DNA from 3 places in the Telluria sp. ZT3P25 genome. Region 3 is predicted to be linked to each of the others. Evidence: predicted binding sites of a transcription regulator. Region 3 holds the regulator's gene; each other region holds the start of a gene.
The links. Region 3 encodes LexA, which represses DNA repair genes until DNA is damaged. Its sites were predicted from a motif close to ACTGTATNNNNATACAGT; they were not measured.
Positions count from the first base shown of each region.

Region 1: the regulator LexA is predicted to act here: its motif matches at 5,290-5,307, upstream of AC56LY_RS10440 (ATP-dependent helicase).
Region 2: the regulator LexA is predicted to act here: its motif matches at 3,105-3,122, upstream of recA (recombinase RecA).

Region 1 is NZ_JCASIJ010000001.1:2,333,077-2,342,876, reverse strand. It holds gene AC56LY_RS10470 (MBL fold metallo-hydrolase) at 1-522, shown strand, start outside; gene AC56LY_RS10465 (methyl-accepting chemotaxis protein) at 584-2,188, opposite strand; gene fghA (S-formylglutathione hydrolase) at 2,552-3,394, opposite strand; gene AC56LY_RS10455 (chromate transporter) at 3,456-4,037, opposite strand; gene AC56LY_RS10450 (chromate transporter) at 4,034-4,642, opposite strand; gene AC56LY_RS10445 (hypothetical protein) at 4,785-5,003, shown strand; gene AC56LY_RS10440 (ATP-dependent helicase) at 5,332-7,425, shown strand; gene AC56LY_RS10435 (sugar porter family MFS transporter) at 7,950-9,383, shown strand; gene AC56LY_RS10430 (phosphohydrolase) at 9,408-9,800, opposite strand, start outside.
Region 2 is NZ_JCASIJ010000001.1:3,980,998-3,990,797, reverse strand. It holds gene AC56LY_RS17680 (sodium:solute symporter family protein) at 1-351, opposite strand, end outside; gene AC56LY_RS17675 (DUF4212 domain-containing protein) at 348-662, opposite strand; gene AC56LY_RS17670 (sensor histidine kinase) at 652-2,226, opposite strand; gene AC56LY_RS17665 (response regulator) at 2,223-2,963, opposite strand; gene recA (recombinase RecA) at 3,185-4,258, shown strand; gene recX (recombination regulator RecX) at 4,334-4,798, shown strand; gene AC56LY_RS17650 (DUF2889 domain-containing protein) at 5,254-5,817, shown strand; gene sucC (ADP-forming succinate--CoA ligase subunit beta) at 5,884-7,053, shown strand; gene sucD (succinate--CoA ligase subunit alpha) at 7,073-7,954, shown strand; gene AC56LY_RS17635 (pilin) at 8,261-8,731, shown strand; gene AC56LY_RS17630 (S9 family peptidase) at 8,800-9,800, opposite strand, start outside.
Region 3 is NZ_JCASIJ010000001.1:3,050,326-3,060,125, forward strand. It holds gene rplI (50S ribosomal protein L9) at 1-158, opposite strand, end outside; gene rpsR (30S ribosomal protein S18) at 195-485, opposite strand; gene priB (primosomal replication protein N) at 514-813, opposite strand; gene rpsF (30S ribosomal protein S6) at 851-1,258, opposite strand; gene lexA (transcriptional repressor LexA) at 1,553-2,182, shown strand; gene AC56LY_RS13605 (tetratricopeptide repeat protein) at 2,243-2,947, opposite strand; gene AC56LY_RS13610 (cystathionine gamma-synthase family protein) at 3,148-4,389, opposite strand; gene purF (amidophosphoribosyltransferase) at 4,392-5,912, opposite strand; gene AC56LY_RS13620 (CvpA family protein) at 5,989-6,477, opposite strand; gene AC56LY_RS13625 (SPOR domain-containing protein) at 6,491-7,522, opposite strand; gene folC (bifunctional tetrahydrofolate synthase/dihydrofolate synthase) at 7,535-8,833, opposite strand; gene accD (acetyl-CoA carboxylase, carboxyltransferase subunit beta) at 8,973-9,800, opposite strand, start outside.

The DNA.
Region 1 (9,800 bases), 720 kb from region 3:
AACCTGGGCTTCGTGCGCACGATCGGCCTGGCGCACTGGGACCGGCTCGACGTCGAGAAAGGCGCCACGCGCGTGCGGATCACGTCAGCGCCGGGCAGGCATGGCAAGCTCGGCGCGCAAGCGCTGCTGCCGAGCGTCATGGGGGCGGTGTATGACTTCGGCGCCGACCCCGCGCAACCGGATTACCGGATGTACGTGACCGGCGATACGCTGATCCATGACGATCTCAAGGACATTCCGCAGCGTTTCCCCGGCATCGACCTGGCCTTGCTGCATCTTGGCGGGACCCGCATCCTGGGCGTGTTCAAGGTGACGATGGACGCACAGGACGGCGTCCAGTTGCTGCAGATCGTGCAGCCGCGCCATGCCATCCCCATCCACTACAACGACTACGACGTCTTCAAGTCGCCACTCGCCGATTTCGCGCGCGAGGTCAAGGCGGCAGGGTGGGGTGACCGCGTCACCTTCCTGGCGCATGGCGAACGCTATCGGTTCGTGCTGCGCAAGCCGCCGGCGAAGTGACGGGGTGCTGATGTGCAGTCACCGCTGTGCACAGGTGCAGGGCGGTGACCGTGGCCGACGATCAGTTCTCGGCGCGTGACGTCAATGCAAGGCGAGGCGCCGTGCCCGGGTGAAGTTGGCCTGCTGTCAGCTTGAACAGGCTGACTGCACCGGTCAGGTTATGTGCCTGCGTGTGCAGCGACGCGGACGCCGATGCCGCTTCCTCGACCAGCGCTGCGTTTTGCTGCATCGTGCTGTCCATGTCGAGAATGGTGTCGTTGATCTGTTTCAGCTCCACCTGCTGCGCTTGCCCGGCATCCGCGATTTCTCCGATGATATCCGTCACGCGCTTGACGCTTGCGACGATGTCATCCATCGTGCTGCCCGCTTCGCCGACCAGTTTGCTGCCTGCTTCGACCGTCGCAACCGAGTCGCTGATCAGCGTCTTGACGTCCCTGGCCGCTGCAGCCGAGCGCTGGGCCAGGTTGCGCACTTCAGCGGCCACGACGGCAAAGCCGCGACCCTGCTCACCCGCCCGCGCTGCTTCGACGGCAGCGTTCAGTGCCAGGATATTGGTCTGGAAGGCGATGCCATCGATGACGCTGATGATGTCGACGATCTTGGTCGATGAAGCATTGATCGACGCCATCGTCGTGACAACTTGAGAAACAATCGTGCCGCCGTGGGTTGCCACATCGGACGCCGACAGCGCCAGCGTGTTGGCCTGGCGCGCATACTCGCCATTCTCGCGTACCGTGCCGGCCAGCGTTTCCATCGATGCGGTGGTCTTGTCGAGCGAAGCGACCTGCTGCTCGGTACGCGCCGACAGATCCAGATTGCCCTGCGCGATCTGCGATGAAGCGGCGGCGATGGCGTCCGTGCCCTGGCGTACTTCGCTCACGACGTTGGCAAGGCCTTGCTGCATTCTGTCAAGCGACGACATCAGTTGCGCGATCTCGTCCTTGCCTTCGATCGTGATGTGATGGGTCAGGTCGCCGCCGGCCACGGCGTCCGCTGCACTGACCGCCTGGCGGATCGAGCGTGTGATATTACGCAGCACCAGCAACACAATCGTGCTCAGGATCACACCGCAAATCGCGAGAAAAGCGACGGCGCGCCACAAGTCGCCAACGAACGCGTCATGCAGGTCATCCATGTAGAGACCCGTCATGAAGGTCCAGTCCCACGGCTTGTAGGTGAGCACATAGGCGCCTTTCGGGAACACCTGCTGCTGGTCCGGGTTGCCTGGCTTGGGCCAGACGTATTCAACCCAGCCTTCTCCGCTGGCTTTGGCAATGGCCGCCACGTTGCGGTACAAGTAGGTGCCGTTGGTATCCTTGAAGTCGCTCAGGTCCTTGCCGATCAGCTCCGCCTTGACCGGGTGCATCAGCATTTTCGGGGCTGAATCGACGACCGTGTAATAGCCATCCTTCCCGTAACGCATGGACTTGAGACGCGTCAGGGCTTGTTGCTGCGCGTCTGCGACGGTCAGTGCGCCGCTTGATGCCAGTTGTGCGTATTCCTTGATCGTGGACATGCCGACATCGGTCGCAAATCGCAATGCGACCTTGCGTTCTTCGAGGCGCTGGGCGCTGCTTTCGTAGACATGGAGAATGGCCATCGCTGACAGGCACAACCAGCTGAGAACGAGTGGCAGGTAAAGTTTGGTGCGGAAGCTGAGTTTCATCGTTTGTTGACGTTTCTACGGACGGAAAGAGGGGGAACGGGCATTACGGGGACCTGCAATGGTTCAACGAAGTGTGAAGCTCGTGAACGTTGCCAGGGGGGCGTGGTGAGAATCGGCCCCATCCTGGCGACAGGACGTGGCGCATGCCTGGCCCGTAATGCACATGGACATTAGAGCAAGCATTGTATCTGCCGAGAAACTTATTGAACAACGCGATTCACGCTTTCTGCATGATCGGTGGATGACTTGCCATGTTTGTTGCGGTTAGCAGACAGCATTCATTGATAAGCGATGCTACTTCTGCAACTGGCGTTTTTCAGGAGTGCCGGAAAACGGCTTCAGCCGCGCTGAAGCCGCCTTGTATCAGCCAAGCTGGCTGGCGTGGAAACGCAGATGGTCTTCGACGAACGTCGAGACGAAATAATAACCGTGGTCATAGCCCGGCTGGCGGCGCAGCGTCAGTGGCTGACCGATGCGGGCGCAGGCGCCTTCGAAGGCTTCCGGCCGCAGCTGCTCGGGCAGGAACTTGTCGGCCAGCCCCTGGTCAATCAGGATGCCGTTCGGGAAGGGCGCCGTCTCCTGCTTGGCCATCAGTGCGCTGGCGTCGTATTGCTGCCAGGTGCTTTCGTCAGGGCCCAGGTAGCCGCCGAAGGCCTTCACGCCCCATGGGCAGCGGCTTGGCGCGGCAATCGGCGCAAACGCCGATACCGAGCGGAACAGTTCAGGGTGACGCAGCGCCATGACCAGCGCGCCGTGGCCGCCCATCGAGTGGCCGAAAATGCCCACGCGCGCCGGATCGGCCGGCAGCAGGTCCAGTACCAGTGCGTGCAGTTCGAGCAGATAGCTGTGCATGCGGTAATGCGTCGACCATGGCGCTTCGGTCGCGTCGAGGTAGAAGCCGGCGCCGACGCCAAAGTCCCAGCTGTCGGTCTCGCCCGGCACGTTGGCGCCGCGCGGGCTGGTATCGGGCGCCACCAGGATGATGCCCAGCTCGCTCGCCACGCGCTGGGCACCTGCCTTGGTCATGAACGTTTCTTCGGTACAGGTCAGGCCTGCCAGATAGAACAGCACGGGCAGTTTCTTGCCGGCGGCCTCGGGCGGCAGATAGACAGAAAACTTCATCGGCAAGCCGATGGCGCTGGAATCGTGCTGGTAAAAACGCTGTTCGCCGCCGAAGCAGGCGTGTTGGTTCAGGAGTTCGGACATCGTCATGTGGTGGGCAGTGAAAGGTGCGGCCAGTATGCCGCGTCCTGCGCCGGCATGCCAACTACACCCATCCAATCGCGCCGAGCAACGCGCCGGCCATTAGCATCCACAATATATGCAGGCGGGTGCGCCAGATGACGAGGCAGCTTGCCACCGACAGCAGCCACAGTGGCCACCGGTCCGGATCGGTGCCCCCGCCGGTGGCCAGCAGCCAGGCGGTCGACAGCAGCATCGCAATGACGAGCGGGGCCATGCCCTGCTTGAAGGCGCGCACGGCCCGTCGTTCACGATTGCGCTGTGCCCATTGCGCCACCTGATAAGTGAAGACTGTCGACGGCAGCATGATGCCAACCATCGCGATGACCACACCGCAGAGCGCGGCCAGTGTGCTGCCGTTGTTCAGGCCGACGTTCCAGCCCAGCAGGGCCACGAACAGCACATTGGGGCCGGGGGACGACTGCGCCAGCGCGACCGAGTCGCCAAACTGCGCCGGCGTCAGCCAGCCCTGGCGCTCCACCAGGTAACGCTGCATTTCGGACGTCGTCGAGATTGCACCGCCCAGCGACATCATCGACAGCGCCAGGAAGTGCGTAAACAGGCTGAGCCAGTCGTGCCAGGTAAATACCAGCTGCGGCGCGCTCATGGCTTGAGCCTGCGCCAGGCCAGTACGCAGCCCAGACCGCCCAGACCGAACACGACGGCCGCCAGCGGCACCCGCACCCAGGCCAGCAGCACGAAGCTGATCGCGGCGATCAGCACGCAGGCCACGAGCGGCAGCACGTTCTTGCCCAGCGCGGCCGACATCTTCAGGCCGGTGGCTGCCACCAGTCCGGCGGCGACGGCCGCCATGCCGCGCAGCGCGCCCTGGACTGCCGGTACATCGGCGAAGCGGGCGTACACCAGGGCCAGCGCCAGCACTACGAGCAGCGGCGCCGCCAGCAAGCCGCCCAGAGCACTCATCGCGCCGGCCAGGCCGAAGTGGCGCTGGCCGATCACCATCGCCAGGTTGCACACGTTCGGCCCGGGCAGGATTTGCGCAACCGACCATTCTTCGATGAATTCTTCATTGGTCAGCCAGCGTTTGCGTTCGACCAGTTCGCGCTGGATCACGGCCAGTACGCCGCCGAAGCCCTGTAGCGCAATGAGTGTGAATGACACGAACAGGTCGGTGCATGAGGCGGGAGCGGGGTGGCTGATGGCAGCCGTGCCCGGCGGCGCGTCCGGGGAGGGAAGGGGCGAAGGACTCATCCCGCCATTATCGCTGTTGCGCCGTATTTTCGCTTACCACGAGCAATGTATTCGTGTGTTGATACAGGTTTGCCATTGACTTTACCTCTGCTTGGCCAATAATCGTGGTGCATGACACATCCACCATCACCGGAGATCAGCGATGAACCTACTGCACACGCAAGACATCCATCCATGCGTTGCCAGCGCATCCGAACTGCGATCCGATGCCGGCCAGCGCGATGTCGTCACGCGCGGCATTGCCACGTTGGGCGAGCTCGGCGTCGTGCCGGCAGTCGAATACCTGAAGTCCAACGGTGTCCGGCCGAAGGTCATCGAGCGCGTTTTGCTTGAACCCGGACGGCGCCGCACGCTGGCGTGATCGGCACAGCAGCAATGGCGCTGTCAAGCGTGCGACCGCCTTTGTTTGCAATCAATTTGCAGTTGTCACCGTCATTGCCTTCCCAATAGGCAAATTGTTGAAAGCCGCCCCGCAGGCCGTGTTCAGCCTGTCAAGCCCCCGCTTTTCCACATAGTTATTCACAGACTTTGTGGATATCCAGAAAAGGTTTTATTTATCCAAGGCTTACCGAAGGCACTTCAGGTCGGGCCTGATGTCATGCGCGCGCAAGCGTGAGCGTCGTGCGATTTAGCGCTTGCGGTGCCATACTGGACAAATGTACAGTATCGCTTTCTCCGTCTGCCCGCCCATGACTACCGCCACCGCCGCGCCCGCTATTGAAGACCCGTTCGCCAGCCTGAATCCGGCGCAGCGCGCTGCGGTGGAGCACGATATCGGCGTGGATGCGCCGCGCCCGCTGCTGGTCGTTGCCGGCGCCGGCTCGGGCAAGACCAATACACTGGCGCATCGCGTGGCGCGCCTGATCGGGGCCGGCGCCGATCCGCAGCGGATCCTGCTGCTGACCTTTTCGCGCCGCGCGGCGGGCGAAATGCGCCAGCGCGCCAGTGGCGTGCTGCACCGCCTGCTCGGTCGCGGCGGGTCGGCGCAGTCCCAGGCGCCGGTGGCGCTGCCGTGGGCCGGCACCTTTCACAGCATCGGCGCACGCCTGCTGCGCGAATTTGCCGGGCGCATCGGTCTCGATCCGCAGTTCACGATCCACGACCGGGGCGATGCCGAAGACCTGATGGGCATGGTGCGCCACGAGATCGGCCTGTCACGCACCGAAAAACGCTTTCCCATGAAAGGCACCTGTCTGTCGATCTATTCGCGCGTGGTCAACAGCCGCGATCCGCTCGATCAGGTTCTACAGGCGTATTTCCCATGGTGCAGCGAATGGGAAGTCCAGCTCAAGACACTGTTCGGTGCGTATGTCGATGCCAAGCAGGCGCAGAACGTGCTCGACTACGACGACCTGCTGCTGTTCTGGGCCGAGATGGCGGCCGATCCGGTACTCGGGCTTGAGCTGGGCAGCTGGTTCGACCATGTGCTGGTCGACGAGTACCAGGACACCAACCGGCTGCAGGCCGCAATCATCACCGGCATGAAGCCCGACGGCACGGGCGTGATGGTGGTCGGCGACGACGCCCAGTCCATCTACAGTTTTCGCGGCGCCACCGTGCGCAACATCCTCGATTTCGCGGGCCAGTTCACGCAGCCGGCGCACCTGATCACGCTCGAGCGCAATTACCGCTCGACGCAGCCGATCCTGGACGCGTCCAACGCCGTCATCGGCGCCGCGCTCGAGCGCCACGCCAAGACACTCTGGACCGACAAGGCATCGACCATCAAGCCGCAGCTGGTCCTGATTCCCGACGAAGCCGAGCAAGCCCGCTGGGTCTGCAGCCGCATCCTCGAGCAGCGTGAAGAAGGCGTGCCGCTCAAGTCGCAGGCAGTGCTGTTTCGCGCGGCCAGCCACAGCGCCGCGCTCGAACTCGAACTCATGCGGCGCAATGTCCCGTTCGTCAAGTTCGGCGGCCTGAAATTCCTCGAGGCTTCGCATATCAAGGATCTGCTGGCGCTGCTGCGGTTTGCCCAGAACCCGAGCGGCCGCCTGGCCGGTTTTCGCGTGCTGCAACTGATTCCCGGAATCGGTCAGGCCACCGCCACGCGCGTGCTCGATGCGGTGGGCGAGAGCACCGATGTCGCCGCCACGCTGGCGGCGTTTCCCGTGCCGGCGCGCTGCAGCGTCGAGTGGCAAACGTTCTGCGCACTGTATGCGCGCCTGCGCACGCCCGGCCTGAGCTGGCCGCAAGACCTCGAGCTGGCGCGCGACTGGTATGCACCGCACCTCGAGCGTCTGCACGACGATTTCCAGGTGCGCGCGCTCGACCTCGACCAGCTGGTCGCGCTGTCGGCTGGCCATGCCAACCGCGAAAGCTTCCTGGCCGACATCACGCTCGACCCGCCCGAGGCGACGAGCGACCGCGCCGGCCCGCCACTGCTCGACGACGATTACGTGGTCCTGTCGACCATCCACTCGAGCAAGGGGCAAGAGTGGAAGTCGGTGCACGTGCTCAATGTGGTCGACGGCTGCATCCCGTCGGATATGTCCACCGGTAATCAGGACGATATCGAGGAAGAGCGGCGCCTGCTGTATGTGGCCATGACACGGGCCCGCGAGAACCTGCACCTGATCGTGCCGAACCGCTTCTTCATCAAGCAGCAATCGAGCATGGGCGATCGCCACGTGTATGCGACGCGCTCGCGCTTCGTCACGCCCGTGATGCTCAAGCATTTCGAAGAATCCGCCTGGCTCAGTGCCGACAAGCGCGAGCTGCGCACGCCGATGCCCGACAGCGTCCGCATGCTCGTGCGCGACCGGGCGCGCAGTGCGTGGAAATGACGTTTGATCGCCGCAAATTGGCAACTTATCCCCCATGTCACGGTTTTGTAGGAGTGCGCCGCACATAAACTTGCTGCCCACATGTGGTGCATGTGCAAGTCCTTGATTTTATTCAAACAAATTTTTGCCTGTCGAACGGGCAGTTTGTTGAAACCCGCATCCCTTCTGGCCTTGTGGCTTGTCAAGAGGCGCTTGTCCACACAGTTATCCACAATTCTTGTGGATAGCGTAAAACCTTGAGCAAAATCAGCAGCTTAGCTCGTTATGATGCTCTCGGGCATGTTCCGCGTGATGCTGGTTCTCGATTCATTCTTGATAACACGGTTGTTTTTTTGTTAGCGATCATGATTCACTAATATGTTTGCTATCGAACAGTCGCTGCGCATGCTTTCCTTTATCCTTTGCCAAGTAATGTAACGATGTCGGCAACGCTTCATGGCGTTGCCGATCTCCGCCGTCGTCCGGACGGTGACGAAATGGATCCGTGGTTTTTCCAGGCCGTCCATTTCCAACAAAGGATCCGTATGTCTTCAGCAGTTCCCCCGGCCGCCGCGCCGGCGCTACCCGATACCAAGGAAAGCCGCTTCGTTTTCAAGACCGCCATTGTCGCGACGATGGGCGCACTGGCGTTTGGCTATGACACCGGCGTGATTTCCGGCGCGCTGCCGTTCATGAGCGCGCCGCCGTCAAGTGGCGGCCTTGGCTTGACACCGCTGACCGAAGGCGTCGTGACGTCCGCACTGGTGTTCGGCGCCGCAGTGGGTTCGCTGATGGCAGGCAGACTGTCGGACCGGTTCGGTCGCCGCATGACGCTGATCTGGCTGGCGCTGGTGTTCATGATCGGTGCGCTTGGCACCACGTTGGCACCATCGGTCGAAGTCATGGTTGCCATGCGCTTCGTGCTCGGCCTGGCGGTCGGTGGCGCGTCGTCCACGGTACCGGTGTTCATCGCCGAAATGGCTGGCCCCAGCAGGCGTGCGAGGCTGGTCACGCAAAACGAACTGATGATTGTTACCGGTCAGTTGATTGCCTATGTGCTCAATGCGGTGCTGGCGCACTATGCGAATTCACCGGATGTCTGGCGTTACATGCTTGCCATCGCCGCCGTGCCGGCGCTGCTGCTGGGTGTCGGCATGATGTTCGTGCCGCCATCGCCGCGCTGGCTGGCCAGCAAGAACCGGATGGAAGAAGCACGCGCCGTGATGCAGCAGATCCGTTCCAGCGACGAGCAGATCGAGCGCGAGATGGCCGAAATGACCAAGCTGAACCAGATCGAGCACGAGCAGGCCGGCTGGTCGGCCGTCATGGGCACGCCGTGGATCAAGAAGTTGCTGTGGCTGGGCATCGGCCTGGGCTTCATGGCCCAGTTCACGGGCGTGAACGCATTCATGTACTTCACCCCGATCATCCTGCAATCGACCGGTCTGGGCACGAATGCCGCGCTGACCGCGACCATCGGTAACGGCGTGGTGGCCGTGATTGCCACCTTCATCGGTATCTGGCTGATCGGCAAGCATGGGCGCCGCTCGATGTTGCTGTCGGGCTTGTCGGGTGTGGTCGTCATGCAGTTCGCACTGGGCGCCGTGCTGCTGTGGATGCCCGATGGCATCACGCGCAGCTATGCCGCGCTGGCCTGCATCCTGTGCTTCCTGCTGTGCATGCAGATGCTGATCGCGCCGGTGTACTGGCTGTTGATGTCCGAGCTGTTCCCGATGCACCTGCGTGGCGTGCTGACCGGCACCGCCGTCGCATGCCAGTGGATCTTCAACGCGATCGTGGCCTTGCTGTTCCCGCTGGCGCTGGCCCAGTTCGGCAGTGCGACGTTCTTCCTGTTCGCCGCCATCAATGTCGGCTCGCTGATCTTCGTTGCGCTGCGCCTGCCGGAAACGCGTGGCCGCTCGCTCGAAAGCCTGGAAAAGTACCTGGAAAAAGAACTGACGCCACGCGCGAAGGCGTAACGCGCAGCGGCGAGGGGGCAGGTGTCAGGGCACCTGTCTGACGGCCCCCTTGAGCCGCTCGAGCTCTTGCAAAAAGCGTTCGCAGGCCAGCTTCGGCGGCCACGGTTCCCATGGCGTGCAGTCGTAATAGTGCGCCAGCGGGTCTTCCGGCAGGATCGCCGCGCGGATCTTGAGCGTGCGCCGGACTTCGTCGGCCGACCAGCCTGCTACATGGACGGCTTCGCTGGCGGCAGCCAGCCGGTCGGCCTTCTTGTGCGCCGCGTGCGACTTTGCATCCCAGGCCGGCAAGCCATAGCGCAGGAACACCACGTGTTCCAGGCGCTGGGTCAGTGCGCGAAAGGCATCGCCCAGAAACGGCTTGATGACCGAAATCGCATCGAATCCCAGCAAGCCTTCTTCGGCATCGTGCAGCAGCTC
Region 2 (9,800 bases), 930 kb from region 3:
GGCCAGGCCGTCGAAGCCTTGCAGATACAGCCCGCCGGCCAGGCTGATGAAGCTGGCCGCCGAGATCCAGTCGGCCGCCGTCGCCATGCCGTTGAACATGGCCGGCACACGCCGGCCGGCGACGTAGTATTCGGTGACGTTCGAGGTGCGGCAGATCACGCCGATGACCGCGTACAGCGCGATCGTGGCGAACATGAACAGGTAGCCGATCCACAGGCGCGGCATGCCTTCCTGCTCGAGCAGGGAAAGGGCCGCCAGGAACAACCCGAAGGCGCCGGTGTACCACAGGTAGTAGCGCGAGAGCTTCTTGAAATAGCCGTGCTTCACAACCGGCGCGGAGTTCGTGCTCATGCGCGCGGCGCCAGTGCGGCGTGGTAATCGCGGTCGAGCCGGCGCATGCGCCAGGCGTAGACGGCGATGATCGTCAGCGACACGAGCGCGGCGCCCTGCGCAGCCATGTAGAACGACAGCGGCCAGCCGAACACCTCGAAGCGCGCCAGCTCGCGCGCGAAGAACACGGTGCCAAACCCCGTGACCAGCCAGACGGTCAGCAACAGCAGCGACATGCGGCGCGTGCGGTCCCAGTGGATCGTGCGGGCGTGCTCGAGGCGCGCGCGCGCGACGGTCTCAGGGCTGGTTTCAGTGATCGGATCAGTCGGCATGGTCGGGTTGGCCCACAGGCGGAGGGAAGGTCAGGCGAAACAGACTGCCCGGAAAGCGTGGCGACACGCTGCGTGGATTATTAAAAATGTCGATGTCGGCGCCGTGCTGCTGCACGATTTCGCGCACGATCGCCAGCCCCAGACCGCTGCCCTGGGTATTGCTGCCCAGGATGCGGTAGAAGCGTTCGAATACGTGCAGGCGTTCGGTCGGTGCGATGCCGGGGCCGGTGTCTTCGACTTCGAGCAGCGCGTGTTCGCCGCTGCTGCGCACGCGCACCGTCACGCTGCCACCAGCGGGCGTATAGCGCAGCGCATTGTCGATCAGGTTCGACAGCATCTCGCGCAGCATCAGGGGCTGGCCGGCGATCGTCACGCGCTCGTCGTCATTGGCGGGCGGCTCGAAACCCAGGTCGATCTGGTGGGCGAACGACGCCTGCACCCAGTCCTGCACGGTCTCGCGTGCCACGGTGGCCAGGTCGATCTCGTCGAACGCCAGGCCCGCCTGCGGCTGGTTCTCGGCGCGCGCCAGGGCCAGCAACTGGTTGATCAGGCGCGTGGCCGATTCGGAACTCTTGGCCAGCTGCTCGAGCGAGCGGTGGATTTCGGCCGGGTCGACTTCGCGCAGGGCCAGTTCGGACTGCATGCGCATGCCGGCCAGCGGCGTCTTCATCTGGTGCGCGGCGTCGGCGATGAAGCGTTTCTGCATCTCCACCGTCTTGCCCAGGCGTTCGAGCATGTCGTTGAACGAGCCGACCAGCGGCGAGATTTCTTCGGGCACCTGGCGCGGATCGATCGGCGACAGGTCGTCCTGTGGCCGCGCGCGGATGCGCTGCTGCAGCTCGGCCAGCGGGCTCAGGCCGCGCGAGAGTGCGAACCAGACCAGCGCCAGGATCACTGGCAGAATGATGAACTGGGGCAGGATCACGCCCTTGATAATTTCATTGGCCAGGTGCGCACGCTTGTCGAGCGTTTCGGCCACCTGAACCAGTGCCAGCGGCGGCGTCGTCGGCGAGGTCGTCCGTTCGTGCAGCGGATCGAGATTCACATACGCGTAGGCCACGCGGATCGGCGTGCCGTGGATGGTGTCGTTACGAAATTCGACCGTGCCGCTGCGGGCCGGCTCGCCGGCGCGGTTGGCGCGCGGACGCGGCAGGTCGCGGTCGCCGTCCAGGTGTTCGCCAGCCGGGCCGGCAAGCAGGTAATACACGCTGTCGACGTCGTCCGCGCGCAGGATGTCGCGCCCGGCCGTGCGCAGCTGGCCGACCGTCTTGCCGTCTACGGTGCGGATCTGCTGGCCCAGCACCGTGACCCGGTCTTCGAGCGCATCGTCGAACGGCTGGTTGGCGATCGATTTCGCCACCAGGTAGGTGATCGCGATGCTCATCGGCCACAGCAGCAGCAGCGGCGCGAGCATCCAGTCGAGGATTTCGCCGAACAGCGAGTGACGGATGTTTTCGTCCGGCTCGGGGTTGGGTGGAACGTAGAGCGGCTCGAACTGCGGCTGCGTAGGTGAGCCCGACTGCGGCTGCTGCTGCGCGGGCTCGGGCGTGAAGCCGGCGTTCACTTGTCGGCGGCGGTGGCGGCGATGCGGGCGTCGTTCGCGGCGGCAGCGGCTGCGGCGGCCGCGCTGGCCTCGGAGAATTTCTCGAGGCAATAGCCCAGGCCGCGCACGGTGGCGATGCGCACGCCGCCGACCTCGATTTTCTTGCGCAGGCGGTGCACATACACTTCGATAGCGTTATTGGAGACTTCTTCGCCCCATTCGCACAGATGGTCGACCAGTTGTTCCTTGGAGACGAGGCGCCCGGTGCGCGCCAGCAGCACTTCGAGCAGGCCCAGTTCGCGCGCCGACAGGTCGAGCATCTGGTCGTTGATGTAGGCACTGCGGCCAACCTGGTCATACACCAGCGGGCCATGGCGCACGACGGCCGCGCCGCCGCCGGCGCCACGCCGCGTCAGCGCGCGCACCCGCGCTTCAAGTTCGACCAGTGCGAACGGCTTGGCCATGTAGTCGTCGGCGCCCAGATCGAGGCCCTCGACGCGCTGTTCGACCGAGTCGGCCGCAGTGAGGATCAAGACCGGCAGCAACGAGGCGCGGGCGCGCAGGCGACGCAGCACTTCCAGTCCGGACATCTTCGGCAGGCCCAGGTCGAGAATGAGCAGATCGAACTCCTGCGTGGACAGGGCGGTATCGGCATCCTGGCCGTTCTTGACACAATCGATGGCGTAGCCGGACTGGCGCAGGGAGCGCGTCAGGCCATCGGCAAGTACGCTATCATCTTCGGCAAGCAGAATTCGCATGGGGCACCTCTTATTGACGTTGTCGCTTGTTCATCGAACACGCGTGATCGAACCGGTTCTCATTGTGTTGGATTTGCCGTCACAATGCGAGTCCCGAGCGATTGTTGGTAAGATAACCACGTCTTTTCGCTTGCAAAAACCACTGGATTTTTATACAGTACTGGCTCTTGAAGTGCGCGTGACCGCCCACACCTTGCCTACTCCACGACAGAAAGTACACCATGGACGACAAAAAAACCGCATTGAACGCCGCTGATAAGGGCAAGGCGCTGGCTGCCGCCCTGGCGCAGATTGAAAAGCAGTTCGGCAAGGGCTCGGTGATGCGCATGGATGCGAACACGCCGGTCGAAGAAGTACAAACGGTCTCTACCGGCTCGCTGGGCCTGGACATCGCGCTGGGCGTTGGCGGCCTGCCGCGCGGCCGTATCGTCGAGATCTACGGTCCTGAATCGTCGGGTAAAACCACCCTGACGCTGCAGACCATCGCCCAGATGCAAAAACTGGGTGGCACCTGCGCGTTCATCGACGCCGAGCACGCACTCGACGTCACCTACGCGCAAAAGCTCGGCATCAACCTGAGCGAACTGCTGATCTCGCAGCCGGATACCGGCGAGCAGGCGCTCGAAATCACCGACGCGCTGGTGCGCTCGGGCAGTGTCGACCTGGTCGTCATCGACTCGGTCGCAGCCCTGACGCCACGCGCCGAAATCGAAGGCGACATGGGTGACTCGCTGCCAGGCCTGCAGGCGCGTCTGATGTCGCAAGCGCTGCGCAAGCTCACCGGCTCGATCAACCGCACCAACACGCTGGTCATTTTCATCAACCAGATCCGCATGAAGATCGGCGTCATGTTCGGCAGCCCTGAGACCACCACCGGTGGTAACGCGCTGAAGTTCTACGCGTCGGTGCGCCTTGATATCCGTCGTACCGGCTCGATCAAGTCGGGTGACGAAGTGATCGGTAACGAAACCAAGGTCAAGGTCGTCAAGAACAAGATCGCCCCACCATTCAAAGAAGCGCACTTCGACATTCTTTATGGCGAAGGCACGTCCCGTGAAGGCGAAATTCTGGATCTCGGCGCAGATAACAAAATCGTCGAGAAGTCGGGCTCGTGGTACAGCTATAACGGCGAGCGTATCGGTCAGGGTAAAGACAACGCGCGTCAGTTCCTGCGTGACCGTCCAGCCCTGGCGCGTGAGATCGAAAACAAGGTCCGTACCGCCTTGGGTGTGCGCGAACTGCCACCAACGATCGGTGGTGACGACAAGCCGAAGCTGCAGGCGGTTGGTGAATAATCAGCCTGGCGCAGGGCGCGGTGGCAGCAGCTTGCCACCGGCGCCTGGCGCCACGCTGATGGGCTGACGTTACCCATGCAAGCACCCGTACTCAGTCTCAAGGGCCGCGCGCTGCGCTATCTGTCGCAACGCGAGCACAGCCGCTTCGAATTGCGCCGCAAGCTGTCCAAGTATGCGGAAGAGGGCGATGACGTCGATGCCCTGCTCGATTTTCTTGAAAAAAACAATTGGTTGTCGCAGGAGCGCTTTGCCGAATCCCTGGTCAACCGTAAAGCGAGCCGTTATGGCGACAGTCGCGTGATGGCCGAATTGAAAGGTCATGGATTAACGACCGAGGCGCTGGTCGACATCAAGGCCGGGCTGTCCGACAGCGAGACCGCGCGTGCGGTCGAAGTCTGGCAACGCAAGTTCGGCACGGTTGCCGAGGATGCCGCGGCGCGCGCCAAACAGATGCGGTTCCTGCTGCAACGTGGTTTTTCGCAGCGCGCCGCACGGGCGGCGATGCAGGGCACGCCCGGTGACGACGAGTTTCCCGACTAGTCATCGCTGACTCCGACCAGTCATCGCTGTCATCATCGGATTCAGTCATGAGCTGATGCTACCTCCAGGCGCCAGCGTGGAGCGTCATCCCCGATATGCCAAGGCATATTCCTCAACGGGCGATGGCGCTGCACGCTGGCGCCTTTGTACGTCGGTGCAGGTCAACAACCAAAACCCATATCTCTCATTCACTTCATGAATGGCAGTCATGATTCTGTGTCCTTCATGCGCATACCATATGCGTCAAACACGCTCTGAAGCGCCTGCCAAGTCCGTGCATCTCCTGCGACGCAGGCCGGGATGTGCCCTTTTAGCGATGCGCCGGGCGGGACGCTGTGATAAACTTTACGGGTTTAAGCAGCGCCGCATGAGCGGTTGTTGCCGCAGAAGCTGCGGTGACGTGCACTAGCACACCGGCTGCATCACTAACCGCCGTCTCGACGGCACTGGTATTTATGCCTTTGTCTCTTCCCGTATCGCGCTCGCTCCGGCATACGCGCGCCATCACAGTCGACGCCTATGCGCGCGACGATGGCATGTGGGATCTTGATGCCAGCATCCGCGATGTGAAAACGCGTACTGTTGAACTTGTTTCCGGCGAACGGCCCGGCGGCACGCCAGTGCACGACCTGAAGCTGCGCGTCACGATCGACCGTGACATGAACATCGTCGATGCCGAAGCCGCATCCGATGCCGTCCCGTATCCGGGCTTTTGCGATACCATCGGCCCTGCCTACAAGAAGTTGATCGGGCTCTCGCTCGTGAACCATTTCCGGTTGCATCTGAAAGACCGCCTGTCCGGCGTGCTCGGCTGCACCCATCTGACCGAACTGGCCCAGGTGCTGCCTACTGCAGCGCTGCAAGCCTTTGCTGACGATACCGTCGATGCCCCCGGCGGGCAAGGCGTCACGTCATCCGACCGTCCATTTGAGCTCGACCGTTGCCATGCCCTGCGCAGCGACGGCCCCGCCGTGGCCAAATATTACCCGCGCTGGTCCATCAAGGCCGTGGCGGGTTAAGTCGTCGTTTGTTTTTTTTGTAGTTCAACCGTTTCTAATTCAGTAATAGATAGAAGGGAAGCCAGCATGAAGATCCATGAGTATCAGGGCAAAGAAATCCTCCGAAAATTCGGGGTGACCGTTCCGCGCGGCATTCCGTGCATGTCGGTCGAAGAGGCTGTCAAAGCTGCTGAAGAACTGGGTGGTCCGGTCTGGGTCGTCAAGGCACAGATCCACGCTGGTGGTCGCGGCAAGGGCGGCGGCGTCAAGGTCGCCAAATCGCTCGAGCAGGTCAAGGAATACGCTGACCAGATCATGGGCATGCAGCTGATCACGCACCAGACCAGCCCGGAAGGCCAGAAAGTCCGTCGCCTGATGGTCGAAGAAGGCGCCGACATCAAGCAAGAACTGTATGTCTCGCTCGTCACCGACCGCGTCAGCCAGAAAGTCGTGCTGATGGCCTCGTCGGAAGGCGGCATGGACATCGAAGAAGTCGCGCACAGCAATCCGGAAAAAATCCACAACATCGTGATCGACCCGAAAGTCGGCCTGACCGATGAGCAGGCTGATGACATCGCCGCCAAGATCGGTGTGCCAGCCGGCTCGATCGCCGATGCACGCGCCAACCTGCAAGGCCTGTACAAAGCCTACTGGGAAACCGATGCATCGCTGGCCGAAATCAACCCGCTGATCGTCACCGGCAGCGGCAAGATCATCGCTCTGGACGCCAAATTCAACTTCGACGCGAACGCACTGTATCGCCGTCCTGAAATCGTCGCTTACCGCGATCTGGACGAAGAAGATCCAGCTGAAGTCGAAGCATCGAAATTCGATCTGGCCTACATCTCGCTCGACGGCAACATCGGCTGCCTGGTGAACGGCGCCGGCCTGGCCATGGCCACGATGGACACCATCAAGCTGTTCGGCGGCGAGCCAGCCAACTTCCTCGACGTCGGCGGTGGCGCCACGGCTGAGAAAGTGACCGAAGCGTTCAAGATCATGCTGAAGAACCCTGACCTGAAAGCCATCCTGGTCAACATCTTCGGCGGCATCATGCGTTGCGACGTCATCGCCGAAGGCGTGATCGCTGCATCGAAAGCCGTTTCGCTGCAAGTGCCGCTGGTCGTGCGCATGAAGGGCACCAACGAAGACCTGGGCAAGAAGATGCTGGCCGAATCGGGCCTGCCAATCATCGCCGCAGACACGATGGAAGACGCAGCCAAGTCGGTCGTCGCCGCTGCTGCCGGTCAAGCCTAATTGCTAAGGAAATAAAAAAATGTCGATTCTGATCAACAAAGATACCAAAGTAGTCACCCAGGGCATCACCGGCAAGACCGGTCAGTTCCACACCCGCATGTGCCGCGAGTACGCAAACGGCAAGGAAGCATTCGTTGCTGGCGTGAACCCGAAGAAAGCCGGCGAAGATTTCGAAGGCATCCCGATTTTCGCGACCGTTGCTGAAGCGAAAAAAGAAACCGGCGCCAACGTGTCGGTGATCTATGTTCCACCAGCAGGCGCAGCCGCTGCCATCTGGGAAGCCGTCGAAGCCGAGCTGGACCTGGCAATTTGCATCACCGAAGGCATTCCAGTCCGTGACATGATGGAAATTAAGGACCGTATGGCCAAGTCGGGTTCGAAGACCCTGCTGCTGGGCCCTAACTGCCCAGGCCTGATCACCCCTGACGAAATCAAGATCGGCATCATGCCAGGTCACATCCACCGCAAGGGCCGCATCGGCGTCGTCTCGCGTTCGGGTACCCTGACGTATGAAGCAGTTGCACAGCTGACCGCACTGGGCCTGGGCCAGTCGTCGGCAGTCGGCATCGGCGGCGACCCGATCAACGGTCTGAAGCACATCGACATCATGCAGATGTTCAACGACGATCCTGATACCGACGCGGTCATCATGATCGGCGAAATCGGTGGTCCGGACGAAGCCAACGCGGCTTACTGGATCAAGGACAACATGAAGAAGCCAGTCGTCGGCTTCATCGCTGGCGTCACCGCGCCACCAGGCAAGCGCATGGGCCACGCCGGCGCGCTGATCTCGGGCGGTGCGGATACTGCGCAAGCCAAGCTGGAAATCATGGAAGCCTGCGGCATTACCGTCACCAAGAACCCGTCGGAAATGGCGCGTCTGCTGAAGGCCATGCTGTAATTCTGACGATCTGTTGATCGAAAGCTAAAACGGGGAGCATGAGCTCCCCGTTTTCTATTTGGTGCGCCACTTTTTGTTGATCCAGACCATGAATGACAAAAATTGCCGTGCGGCACTGACAAAATTTGTCATTCCAGGTGCCGTTTTTTGTTCTGGCACAGGCGTTTGTTGGTTTGTTGTGCATAAAATCGACCGTTTTACGCCATTTTTGGGCTGGCACAGCGCTTGCATATAAGAAAGCGTAGCAGTGAGCAGCACAAGATACGTAGGTCCACTTTTTTGAAATACCCAACCCGGAGATTTAAAATGAACTTCAAGCAAATGCAAACCAAAAAGGCCGAAGGCGGCTTCACCCTGATCGAACTGATGATCGTCGTGGCAATTATCGGTATCCTGGCTGCCGTCGCCATTCCGGCATACCAGGATTATGTAGCAAAAGCCAAGTTCGCTTCGGCGCTGGCTGAAGTTTCGCCTGCCAAGACCGGCTTCGAAGTTGCACTGAACGATGGTTTGACCCCAGCGATCCCTGGCGAAGGCGGCGCTGTTCCTGCTGGCTCAGCTCCGATCGGCGTTCAAGCCACTAACGGTAACTCAACGATTGCTGTTACCACTGCCACGTCCGCTGGCGTAATCACTGCCACGATTGTTGGCGGTTCTTCCGGAGTTGCCACCAAGACGATCACGCTGACTCGCGATGCAGACACGGGTCAGTGGACTTGCGCAACCACCGTTGCACAGAAACTTGCTGGTCCTGTCAGCACCTGCACTGGCGTGTAATTGTAAAGCTCAACGCTTTACCTTATAAAAAAAGCCCGCTTCCCAGCGGGCTTTTTGCATTACAGCTTTTACTCTTCTGGCTGCGCCTTCAAGAACCGATCCAACCACGCATTCACCGTGTGATGCCACTGCACCGAATTGGCCGGCTTGAGCACCCAGTGATTCTCGTCCGGGAACACCAGCAACTTGCTCTCGACCCCTTGACGCTGCAGCGCCGTGAACGTCCCCAACCCCTGCGCCGTCGGAATCCGGAAGTCCAGATCGCCCTGGATCACCAGCATCGGCGTTTTCCACTTGGAAACGTGATGAACCGGATTGAAGCGCTCATGGTTCTCCGGCACCTTGTAGTACGGCCCGCCATTTTCCCAATCCGTGAACCACTGCTCCTCGGTCGAGTACGCCATGCCGCGTGTATCGAATACGCCGTCGTGATTGACGATGCACTTGAACTCATCCGACCAGTTACCGGCGATCCAGTTCATCATGTAGCCGCCGTACGACGCGCCCAGCGCGCAGTCGCGTGAACGGTCCAGCCACGGGAACTTCTTGACTGCAGCGTCGTAGCCCTTTTGCAGGTCGACCAGTGGCTTGCCGCCCCAGTCGTTGCTGATCGAGTCGGTGAACTTCTGGCCGTAGCCGGTCGAACCGTGGAAGTCGATGAACACGGCCGCGTAGCCGGCGCCGGCATAGGTCTGCGGATTCCCGCGGTAGCTCCAGCTGTTGCCGAAGCTGCCTTGCGGCCCGCCGTGGACGATGAACGCCACCGGATATTGTTGACCCGGCTGCGCATTCCACGGCTTCATCACGTAACCGTAGATGGTGTCGCCATTGGCGCCGGCAAACGAGAACTGCTCGGCCTCGCCCCAGCGCACGTCTTTCAGCAGCTCGGTGTTCAACGTGGTCAGCTGCTTTGGCTTGGCGCCCAGCTTCATCGAGAACAATTGCGCACCAGCGGACAGGTTCGCATGGGTATAGACCAGCGTATCGCGGCGCAGATCAAATGCGCCCACGGCGCCGGTGTCGGTCAGCGGAGTGACCTTGCCGCCTGCCACGTCGATGGAGAACAGGC
Region 3 (9,800 bases):
TCAGCGCGCTTGGCTTCGAACTCGGCGACTGCGCCGGCGGTAGCGCGGCGGGCCATCTTTTGTGGGATCAGGAAGTTACGTGCGTAACCGTCCTTGACCTTGACGACGTCGCCCAGGTTGCCGACGTTGACTACTTTTTCCAACAGAATGATTTGCATAGTGATCTCCAGATGTCTGACTGTCGTGACCGACGATTAACCGTGGTGCAGGTCGGTGTACGGCAGCAGCGCAAGGTAGCGTGCGCGCTTGATCGCGGTGTCGACCTGACGCTGGTAGTGCGCCTTGGTGCCGGTCAGACGTGCTGGCATGATCTTGCCGTTTTCCTGGACGAAGTCCTTCAGGGTGTCGACGTCCTTGTAGTCCACCTGCTCAACGCCAGCGGCGGTGAAACGGCAGAATTTCTTGCGCTTGAACAGCGGGTTTTGCTGTTTGCGCTTCTCTTTGAGTTTCGCTTTGTTTTTGTCGAACTTTTTACCGAATGCCATTTGAGGCTCCTGTATCTAAATTGCCGGGTTAAGCGGCACTGAAATCAATGATGTGAAACACCAGGGCTTTGCTGTTGCGATTTTTCCGTGCAAGAAATCCGTTGAACCTGTAGCTGGCGCCCAATTCGGCGCTGGCAAACCTGCCCGAAATCTCACCCGCGGCGAACGCAGGGACTTCGAACGCGACCGACCTCTCGACTCCGGCCTCTTCCTGCTGCGATTCGTGCATCAGGACGGCTGAAACGATTGGCACACCGGCCGGGGTGTAACGCAGTACGTCGCGCTCGGCGATGGTCGCCATGAGCTGGAGGTGATTTGCGCTGTGCACCCGGTATTACTGGTTACTACGAATAACTGGGGAAAACTTAAGCAGCAGCAGGCGCTGGCGCAGCGGCTGGAGCGGCTGCTGGCGCAGCGGCTTCGGCACGGTGGCTCTTGGCTGCGTCTTCGCGCTGTACCGATTTCATCATCGGCGACGGTGCGGTTTCAGCTTTTTTCAGCTTGACGGTCAGGTGACGCAGAACCGCATCATTGAACTTGAATGCAGTTTCCAGCTCGACCAGGGTCTCGTTGTCGCATTCGATGTTCAGGCAGATGTAGTGTGCTTTTGGCAGCTTCTGGATCTGGTATGCCATCTGGCGGCGGCCCCAGTCTTCAACGCGATGGATGTTACCGCCGCGGCTGGTCACCGTGGTCTTGTAACGCTCGATCATCGCCGGGACTTGTTCGCTCTGGTCCGGATGGACGATAAACACGATTTCATAATGACGCATGCATTACTCCTTGAGGACGTTTAACAAATGCCCACCTCGGCGTCAAGACGAGTGTGGGAAGGGAAAGCCGGCAATTATAACCTGGATGTCGTTGACTTGGAAAGCCCCAATGCGGCATCGCAGGCGCGATCTGTCTTAGTTACGGCAGATCTGACTCGACAATTCCAGTGTTTTGACGCCTTATTGCATGCTGAATCGCGATTTTCGCGATATTTTTTGCGTTTCCCCTTGCGCGCCGCAGAATACTGTACAAAAATACAGGTTACACACATAACCGGTTGCTGTAACACATTTATGCTAAAGCTCACTGCACGGCAAGAACAGATCCTGAACCTGATCAAGGAAGCGATCGAGAACACCGGTTTCCCTCCGACCCGGGCTGAAATCGCTTCCGAATTGGGTTTCCGCTCGGCCAATGCGGCTGAAGAACATCTGCAAGCACTGGCGCGCAAGGGCGCCATCGAAATTTCGCCGGGCACGTCGCGCGGCATTCGCCTGATCGGCGCAAGCGTCGAGGCCATCCCGATGCCGCCGCCGTCGTTCATGTCGCTGCCGCTGGTCGGGCGCGTCGCGGCGGGCAATCCGATCCTGGCGCAGGAACACGTCGAAGCCACCTACAACGTCGACGCAGCCATGTTCGCGGCGCGGCCCGATTTTCTGCTGAAGGTCAAAGGCTGGTCGATGCGCGACGCTGGCATCATGGATGGCGACTTTTTGGCGGTCAAGAAAATTGACAGCGCCAAGAACGGCCAGATCGTCGTCGCGCGTCTGGGCGACGAAGTCACGGTCAAGCGTTATCGCAAGACGGGCGACCTGGTCGAGCTGCTGCCAGAGAACCCCGATTTCAACATCATTGCCGTGTCGCCGGACGAAGAGTTTGCACTCGAAGGCCTGGCTGTCGGCCTGATGCGTAGCTGGAACTGATGTAATGGCGCCGGCTTTCCTGCCGGCGCCTGTTTTACCCCGCCCTGTCCTGCCTACCCCTTAATTCGACGCCTTCTTCACCACCGCATTATGCTGGTTTATGAACGCTTCGGTAGCACTGCGCCACGCCGCAAAATCTGCCAGGATCATCTTTGAACTGACCTTCGCGCCTTCCGCGATGTTCTGCCGCACCTGCTCCAGGTAGGCTGCCGACGCGTCCGCTTCCTGCTTGTTCATCAGCTTGGCGATATCGGCCGGGATCTTCTTCGTCAATGGCGACTGCGCGTTCAGGTTCGTCACCATCTTGTTGTAGCAATCCTGCCAGCCTGTTACCAGCTTGTTGACGCGATCGATCTCGTCATTCACTTTCGACACCGCCGGAATGCGCGGCGACGGGCAGCGGTATTCACCCGACTGCAGCTCGGCGCCATCATAACCCTTGATCCAGTAATCGATCTCGGCGCGTTTGGTCACGCGCTGCTGCATGACGACCAGCGATTCGGCCGCGACCTTGTTGCCTTTGGCGGCCGACTTTTCGAACAATGCCCTGGCCGCCGCCTCGTCGACGGTGCCCGCCTCGCCATACCAGTACATCTGGCCCAGTTGCTGCTGTGCTTGCGCATTGCCGGCGTTGGCGAGCTTGGTATACAGCTTGAGCGCGCCCGCGTAATCCTTCTTTTCGAACAGCGCATTGGCGTCTTCCAGCTCGCCCGCATAGGCGGTGCTGGCAATAGTCAGAGAAAGGCAGAGCAGAAAACGTTTCATGGGCATCCGAAGAAAATGACAAGCTGACGATGAGGCATCATAGCCCCCTTTGACAGCGCGACTCAACCGTAAAAATGACAAGGCCGGCATCGCGCCGGCCTTCTTTGCATGGCTTTACGCGGCGCGGTAACGCCGCGCGGTAACGCCACGCGGTAACGCCGCGCGATACGCCGCGCGATACGCCGCGCGGTGGGCCGTGCCTACACGTCCAGCGCCTGACGGAAGTCCTCGACCAGGTCGTCGGTATCCTCGATGCCCACCGACACACGGATCAGCGACTCGGCAATGCCCATGCTGGCGCGGCGCTCGGCGCCCATCTCGAAGAAAATCGTGTGCGCCACCGGAATGACCAGCGTGCGGTTGTCGCCCAGATTCGAGGCGGGAATCGCCAGTTGCAGGCGATTGAGGTAATCGAACGGATCGATGGACTCGTGCAGCTCGAAGCTGAGCAGCGAACCCCCAGCGCGGAACAGCGACGTGACGATACCGTGCTGCGGATGCGACGCCAGGCCCGGATAGTGAACCTTCGCGACGCGCTCGTCAGCCTCCAGCATCGTCGCCAGCGCCAGTGCATTGGCGCAGGTACGCGTCATGCGCAGCGCCAGTGTTTCAGCGCCGACGGCAATGTGATGTGCCGCTTCCGGCCCGAGCGACGCGCCAAAGTCGCGCAGCGCTTTCGCGCGCAGCTGCGCCATGCCCTGGGCCTGCGCCGGCTGCTTGCGAAAGTTCGGTGCGATGTTCGGATACGCGCTCCAGTCGAACAGGCCGGTATCGGTCAGCGCGCCGCCCAGCGCAATGCCGTGGCCGCCAATCGACTTGGTCAGCGAATTGACCACCAGCCCGGCGCCCACGCTTTTCGGGCGGAACAGCCATGGCGAGGTCATCGTGTTGTCGACCACGTACAGGATGCCCCGCTCACGGCACAGCTCGCCGATGCGGGCCAGGTCCGCCACTTGCGTGCGCGGATTGGCGATCGTCTCGACAAACACCATGCGCGTGTTCGGGCTCAAGGCTGCTTCGACCTGCGCCACGTCGGTCGCATCGACAAAGGCGACATCGACGCCCTGCCCCGCCACCGTCTGCCACAGGCTGTTGGTGTTACCGAACAGGAAGCTCGACGAGATGATGGCGTCGCCCGCCTTCAGCAGCGCCTGGAACAGCGCGCCGATGGCCGCCATGCCGGTGCCGAAGCACAGCGTGGCGACGCCATCTTCCATCTTGCTGACCTTGTCCTCGAGCGCGCTGACCGTTGGATTGCCCTGGCGACCATAACGGAAGCCCGGCTCCTTGCCCTGGAACACGGACGCCAGCTGACGCGCATCCGTGTAGCCGAACGCGACCGACGTGTGGATCGGCTTGTGCAGCGAACCGTGCTCGATCGGCTTGTGCCGGTCGTTGTGCAGGATCGTCGTGGTAAAGCCGTAGGTCTTTTTCTCGCTCATGCTTACTCGGCTGGAACGGCAGGGTTCAGATTCAGTTGGGTACGGACCTGGTCTTCATCCTTGGCGGCAGGATTGTGACGCGCGGTTTCCTGGCGATCAAGGTATTCCGGGGTCACGTCGCCCGTCACGTAGATACCATCGAAGCACGATGCCTCGAAGTTCTTCAGTGCCGGATTGACGTCCGAAATCGAACGCTTGAGGGCATCGATGTCCTGATAAATCACGCGGTCGGCCGTGATCTCGCGGCAGACTTCTTCGGTCGTGCGGCCGTAGGCGATCAGCTCGTCGCGGGTCGGCATGTCGATGCCGTACACGTTCGGGTACAGCACCGGTGGCGCGGCCGAGGCGAAGTACACCTTGCGCGCGCCGGCTTCACGGGCCATCTGCACGATCTCACGGCTGGTCGTGCCGCGCACGATCGAGTCGTCGACCAGCAGCACGTTCTTGTCCTTGAATTCAGAAATGATCGCGTTGAGCTTCTGGCGTACCGACTTCTTGCGCATGCCCTGGCCCGGCATGATGAAGGTACGGCCGATGTAGCGGTTCTTGATGAAGCCTTCGCGGTATTCCACGCCGAGTTTCAACGCCAGCTGGATGGCGGCCGGACGCGACGAATCGGGAATCGGCATGACGACGTCGATGTCTTCGACCGGGATCTCACTGAGCACCTTGTCGGCCAGGTATTCACCCATGCGCAGGCGCGTGGCGTAGACCGAGGCGCCGTCGATCACCGAGTCTGGACGGGCCAGGTAGACGAATTCGAACGCGCACGGATTGAGCGATGGATTTTCGGCGCACTGGCGCTCGGACAGCTTGCCGTCGTTGGTGATGAAGACCGCTTCGCCCGGCGCAATGTCGCGCACGAACCGGAAGCCCAGGCCCTCGAGGGCAACCGACTCGCTGGCCACCAGGTATTCGTTGCCGTTTTCGGTTTCGTTCACGCCCAGGCACAGTGGACGGATGCCGAACGGATCGCGGAAGGCCAGCATGCCGTGGCCGGCGATCTGTGCAACGACGGCGTAGGCGCCACGCACGCGGCGGTGCACGACAGCGACCGCCTTGAAGATCGCGTCGGCGTCGAGCGAGAAGCCATCGGCCGCTTCCTGGATTTCGTGGGCCAGCACGTTGAGCAGCACCTCGGAATCGGAATCGGTGTTGATGTGGCGGCGGTCGTTGCGGAACAGCTCATCCCTGAGCTGGGCCTGGTTGGTCAGGTTGCCGTTGTGCGCGAGGGTGATGCCGAACGGCGCGTTGACGTAGAACGGTTGCGCTTCTTCTTCGCTCGACGAACCTGCGGTCGGGTAACGGCAGTGGCCGATTCCGGTGTTGCCCTGCAGCGAACGCATGTTCCGGGTACGGAAAACGTCACGTACCAGGCCGTTGGCCTTGAACATCGAGAACATGCTGCTGTGATTGGTCGCAATGCCCGCAGCGTCCTGGCCGCGGTGCTGCAGCAGCAGCAATGCATCGTACAGAAGCTGGTTGACGGGAGACTGCGAAACGACGCCGACGATGCCACACATGAGGTGCTCCTAAAAGCTTGGGTGCAAAATGACAGAAAACTGCGAATACAGCGACTACTGGTCTGGTAATACGGATTCAGTAATTAATATGCTCCGCGAAGGCAGCGGGCAAGAATGGTTTGACGGTGCGCGCGCCGGTCTCGGCAATGGGTGACAACAGCGCATCGCGCCAGAATGCCTGCTGCGGGATTGCCGTCATCCCGCACAATATGACGCCAGCCAGCACGATCACAATGCCCCGCGCCAGGCCGAACAGGCCGCCCAGGCCCCGGTCCGCCAGCGACAGGCCGGTGGCGGCAACCACGGCGCCAATTGCCATCGACAGCAGGCCCATCAGGATTCGTACGCCCAGGAACAGCACGATGAAGGCCGCCATCAGGCGCGCGGACCCGCCCGGAATGACCTCGGGCAGCAAGGGCGCGAGCTGGGCGCCGTAGACATTGGCCACCACGAAGGCGACGACCCAGCCCACCAGCGACAGGATTTCCTTTACCAGGCCGCGCAGCGTGCTGATCACGACGGAGGCGATCAGCACGAACAGCACCAGGTAATCGAAAATCGTCACGCGGCAGCGAGGATCAGAGTGGCACCATCGAGCCGGACAGACCGATGCCGCTCAGTTTGGCGCGCACTTTCTCTGCTTCTTCCTTGCTGAACGGGCCGACCCGCACGCGGATCAGTTCGCCAGACTTCTGGGTGAACGAGGCAACGCCGGCAGCGCGCAGGCGGCTTTGCAACTCGGTGACTTTTTCCTGGCTGGCCAGCGCGGCGACCTGCACCACGAAGCGCGGCGCCGGGCCTTCGGCCTTGACCGTTTTCGGATCGGGCTTGTCGGCCGGCTTGTCTTCGAGGATCGCGATGGCGCGGGCAGCGTCGTCCGGACGGGCAGGCTTGGCGACGTGCTCGGCTTTCGGATGCGACTCGGCGGCTTTCTCGGCGACCTTGACCGGCTTTTTCTCGGGCTCAGTCTTTTTCTCGGGCTCTTGCTTGCGCTCGGCCTTGACGGGTTCAGGCTTCGTCACCGGCTTGGCTTCAGGTTCTGCCTTCGGCTTGGCTTCAGGCTTCGGCTTCACGGTCTCGACTGGCTTGGCTGTCTCGACTGGCTTGGCTGTCTCGACTGGCTTGGCTGGCTCGAGCATGCGCATCGGTGGCACCTCGCTGGCGGTTGGCGCTGCGGCCACGGCGACCGGTGGCGTGCGCGTACCGGCAGGCGGCGCCGGGACCGGCTCGATGATCTCTTCGTCGCTGTCGACGCTCGCCGTTGGCGCGACCTGCTCGGACGGCACCGGCAGCGGCGCAGCCTTGTCCTTGTCGGGGATGTGGATGGCGATGTCGGTGGCCAGCGGCTTGGGCTCGGAATCGAGCAGCATCGGCAGGGCCACGACAGCCGCCAGAACCAGCGCAATGGCGCCGACCAGGCGGCGGCGCGCGCGTTTTTTCTCGGGCAGGATCGGATCGCCACGGCTTGAGCGGCGACCGCCCTCACCGGCCGAGCTGGCACGCTTGGAGCGTGCGCGCTCGGTGTAGGCGGCCTCGTCGTCCTTAACGAAGTGGCCGCTGTCGCGAACAGTTTCTTGCTTGTTTTTACTGCCGAACGAGAACAAGCCCATGCGATTGAGGTATCAGTGTAGTGAGGATTTACGGGCCGCCATCACGCCGGCAACCGTGTAGAACGAACCAAAGACCACAATTCTATCATTCTCCTCAACCCGGCTCAGTGCATTCGCATAAGCGTCGGCAGGCGAATCGAAGACAGTCACCGAAAAATCGCCGGCTTTCGCGCCCGCTGGCTTCAATTCAGCAATCTTGTCAGCCAGCGCCGCAGGGTCGGCCGAGCGCGGCGAATCGAGACGCGTGACGCACCAGTGATCGATTACCGAGGCCATCGGCGCAATCACGGCGTCGATGTCCTTGTCGTCCATGATGCCAAACACCGCGTACGTAAAGCGGTGAAAGCCCATATTGCCGAGGTTTTGCGCGAGCGTCGCGGCGGCGTGTGGATTGTGGGCCACGTCCAGCACCTGGGTCGGGCGGCCGGCCAGCACCTGGAAGCGCCCCGGCAGCTCGACCATTGCGAGGCCGGCGCGGGTTTCCTGGGCGCCGCACGGCAAGGTCATGCGCAGCGCCTCGAGCGCAGCCAGCGCTGCCGACGCATTGAGCAACTGGTTGGCGCCGCGCAGGGCCGGATAGGCCAGCGAGTTGCGGCGGCCAGTGCGGCCGGCAAAGCTCCACTGCTGCTGGTCGCCCTGGTAGTTGAAATCGCGCCCGAGCAGCCACAGGTCGGCGCGGATGCTGGTGGCATGGTCGATCAGCGACTGGGGCGGCACCGGGTCGCTGCAGATGGCGGTTTTGCCAGCGCGGAAGATGCCGGCTTTTTCGAAGCCAATTTTTTCGCGTGTGTCGCCCAGATAGGCCGTGTGGTCGATGTCGATGCTGGTGACGATCGACACGTCGGCATCGATCACGTTGACGGCATCGAGTCGCCCGCCCAGGCCGACTTCGAGGATGGCGACATCGATCTCGCTCGTCGACAGCAGGTGCGCAATGGCCAGCGTCGTGAATTCGAAGTACGTGAGGTCAGTATCCCCGCGCGCGGCTTCGACGGCGTTGAAGGCGGCGATCAACACATCATCGGATGCCATCTCGCCATTGATGCGGGCACGCTCGTTGAAGTCAAGAAAGTGCGGCTTGATGTAGAGACCAACGCGGTAGCCGGACTGCAGCAGGACCGACTCGAGCATCGCGCAGGTCGAGCCCTTGCCGTTGGTGCCAGCCACCATGATCACGGGACACGAGAACGCGAGTTGCAGGCGTTCCTTGACGGCGCGAACGCGGTCCAGGCCCATGTCGATATGGGTTTCGGCATGACGCGATTCGAGCAGCGCCAGCCAGTCGGGCAAGGTAGTCGGAAGTGGGGACATGGTGCTCAGAAAAGAGGGAGTGGGCAGGCGGTGCAGGAAATGTGAAAGGCGACCGCGGGGGCCGCCGTATGGCATGCCCGCGCCGGTCGCCCCTGGCGATCATGTTCGCGGGTTGCCCTCGCGGTAGCCTTTGGATCGATCAGGCCAACACTTCGGTCGCCTGGTTTTGCAGCAGGGCCAGCAGGCGCGCAATTTCTTCGCGCATCTTGCGGCGGTCGACGATCATGTCGACAGCGCCCTTCTGGACCAGGAACTCGGCGCGCTGGAAGCCTTCTGGCAATTTCTCACGCACCGTGTTCTCGATGACGCGCGGGCCGGCAAAGCCGATCAGGGCCTTCGGCTCGGCGATGACGACGTCGCCCATGAAGGCGAACGAGGCCGAGACACCACCCATCGTCGGGTCGGTCAGCACGCTGATGAACGGCAGCTTCTTCTCGGACAGCTTGGTCAGCATCGCGGTGGTCTTGGCCATCTGCATCAGCGACAGCAAACCCTCTTGCATGCGCGCGCCGCCGGTGGCGGTAATGCAAATGAATGGCACCTTCTGCTCGAGCGCAATCTGCGCGCCGCGCACGAAACGCTCACCGACCACCGAGCCCATCGAGCCACCCATGAATTCGAATTCGAAGCAGGCCACAACGACCGGCAAGCTCATGATCGAGCCACCCTGGACGATCAGCGCATCGGTCTCGCCGGTGGCTTCCATCGCTGCCTTGAGGCGGTCCGGATACTTCTTGCTGTCCTTGAACTTCAAGGTATCGACTGGCAAGGTCTCCTGGCCAATGTCGTAGCGACCGCCTTCATCGAGCAGCGAATCCAGACGCGCGCGGGCACGGATGCGCATGTGATGCGAGCACTTCGGGCACACGTGCAGGTTGGACTCGATATCCGCCCGGTACAGCACCGACTCGCACGACGGGCACTTGACCCAGAGGCCCTCGGGCATGGTCTTGCGGTTAGCGGCATC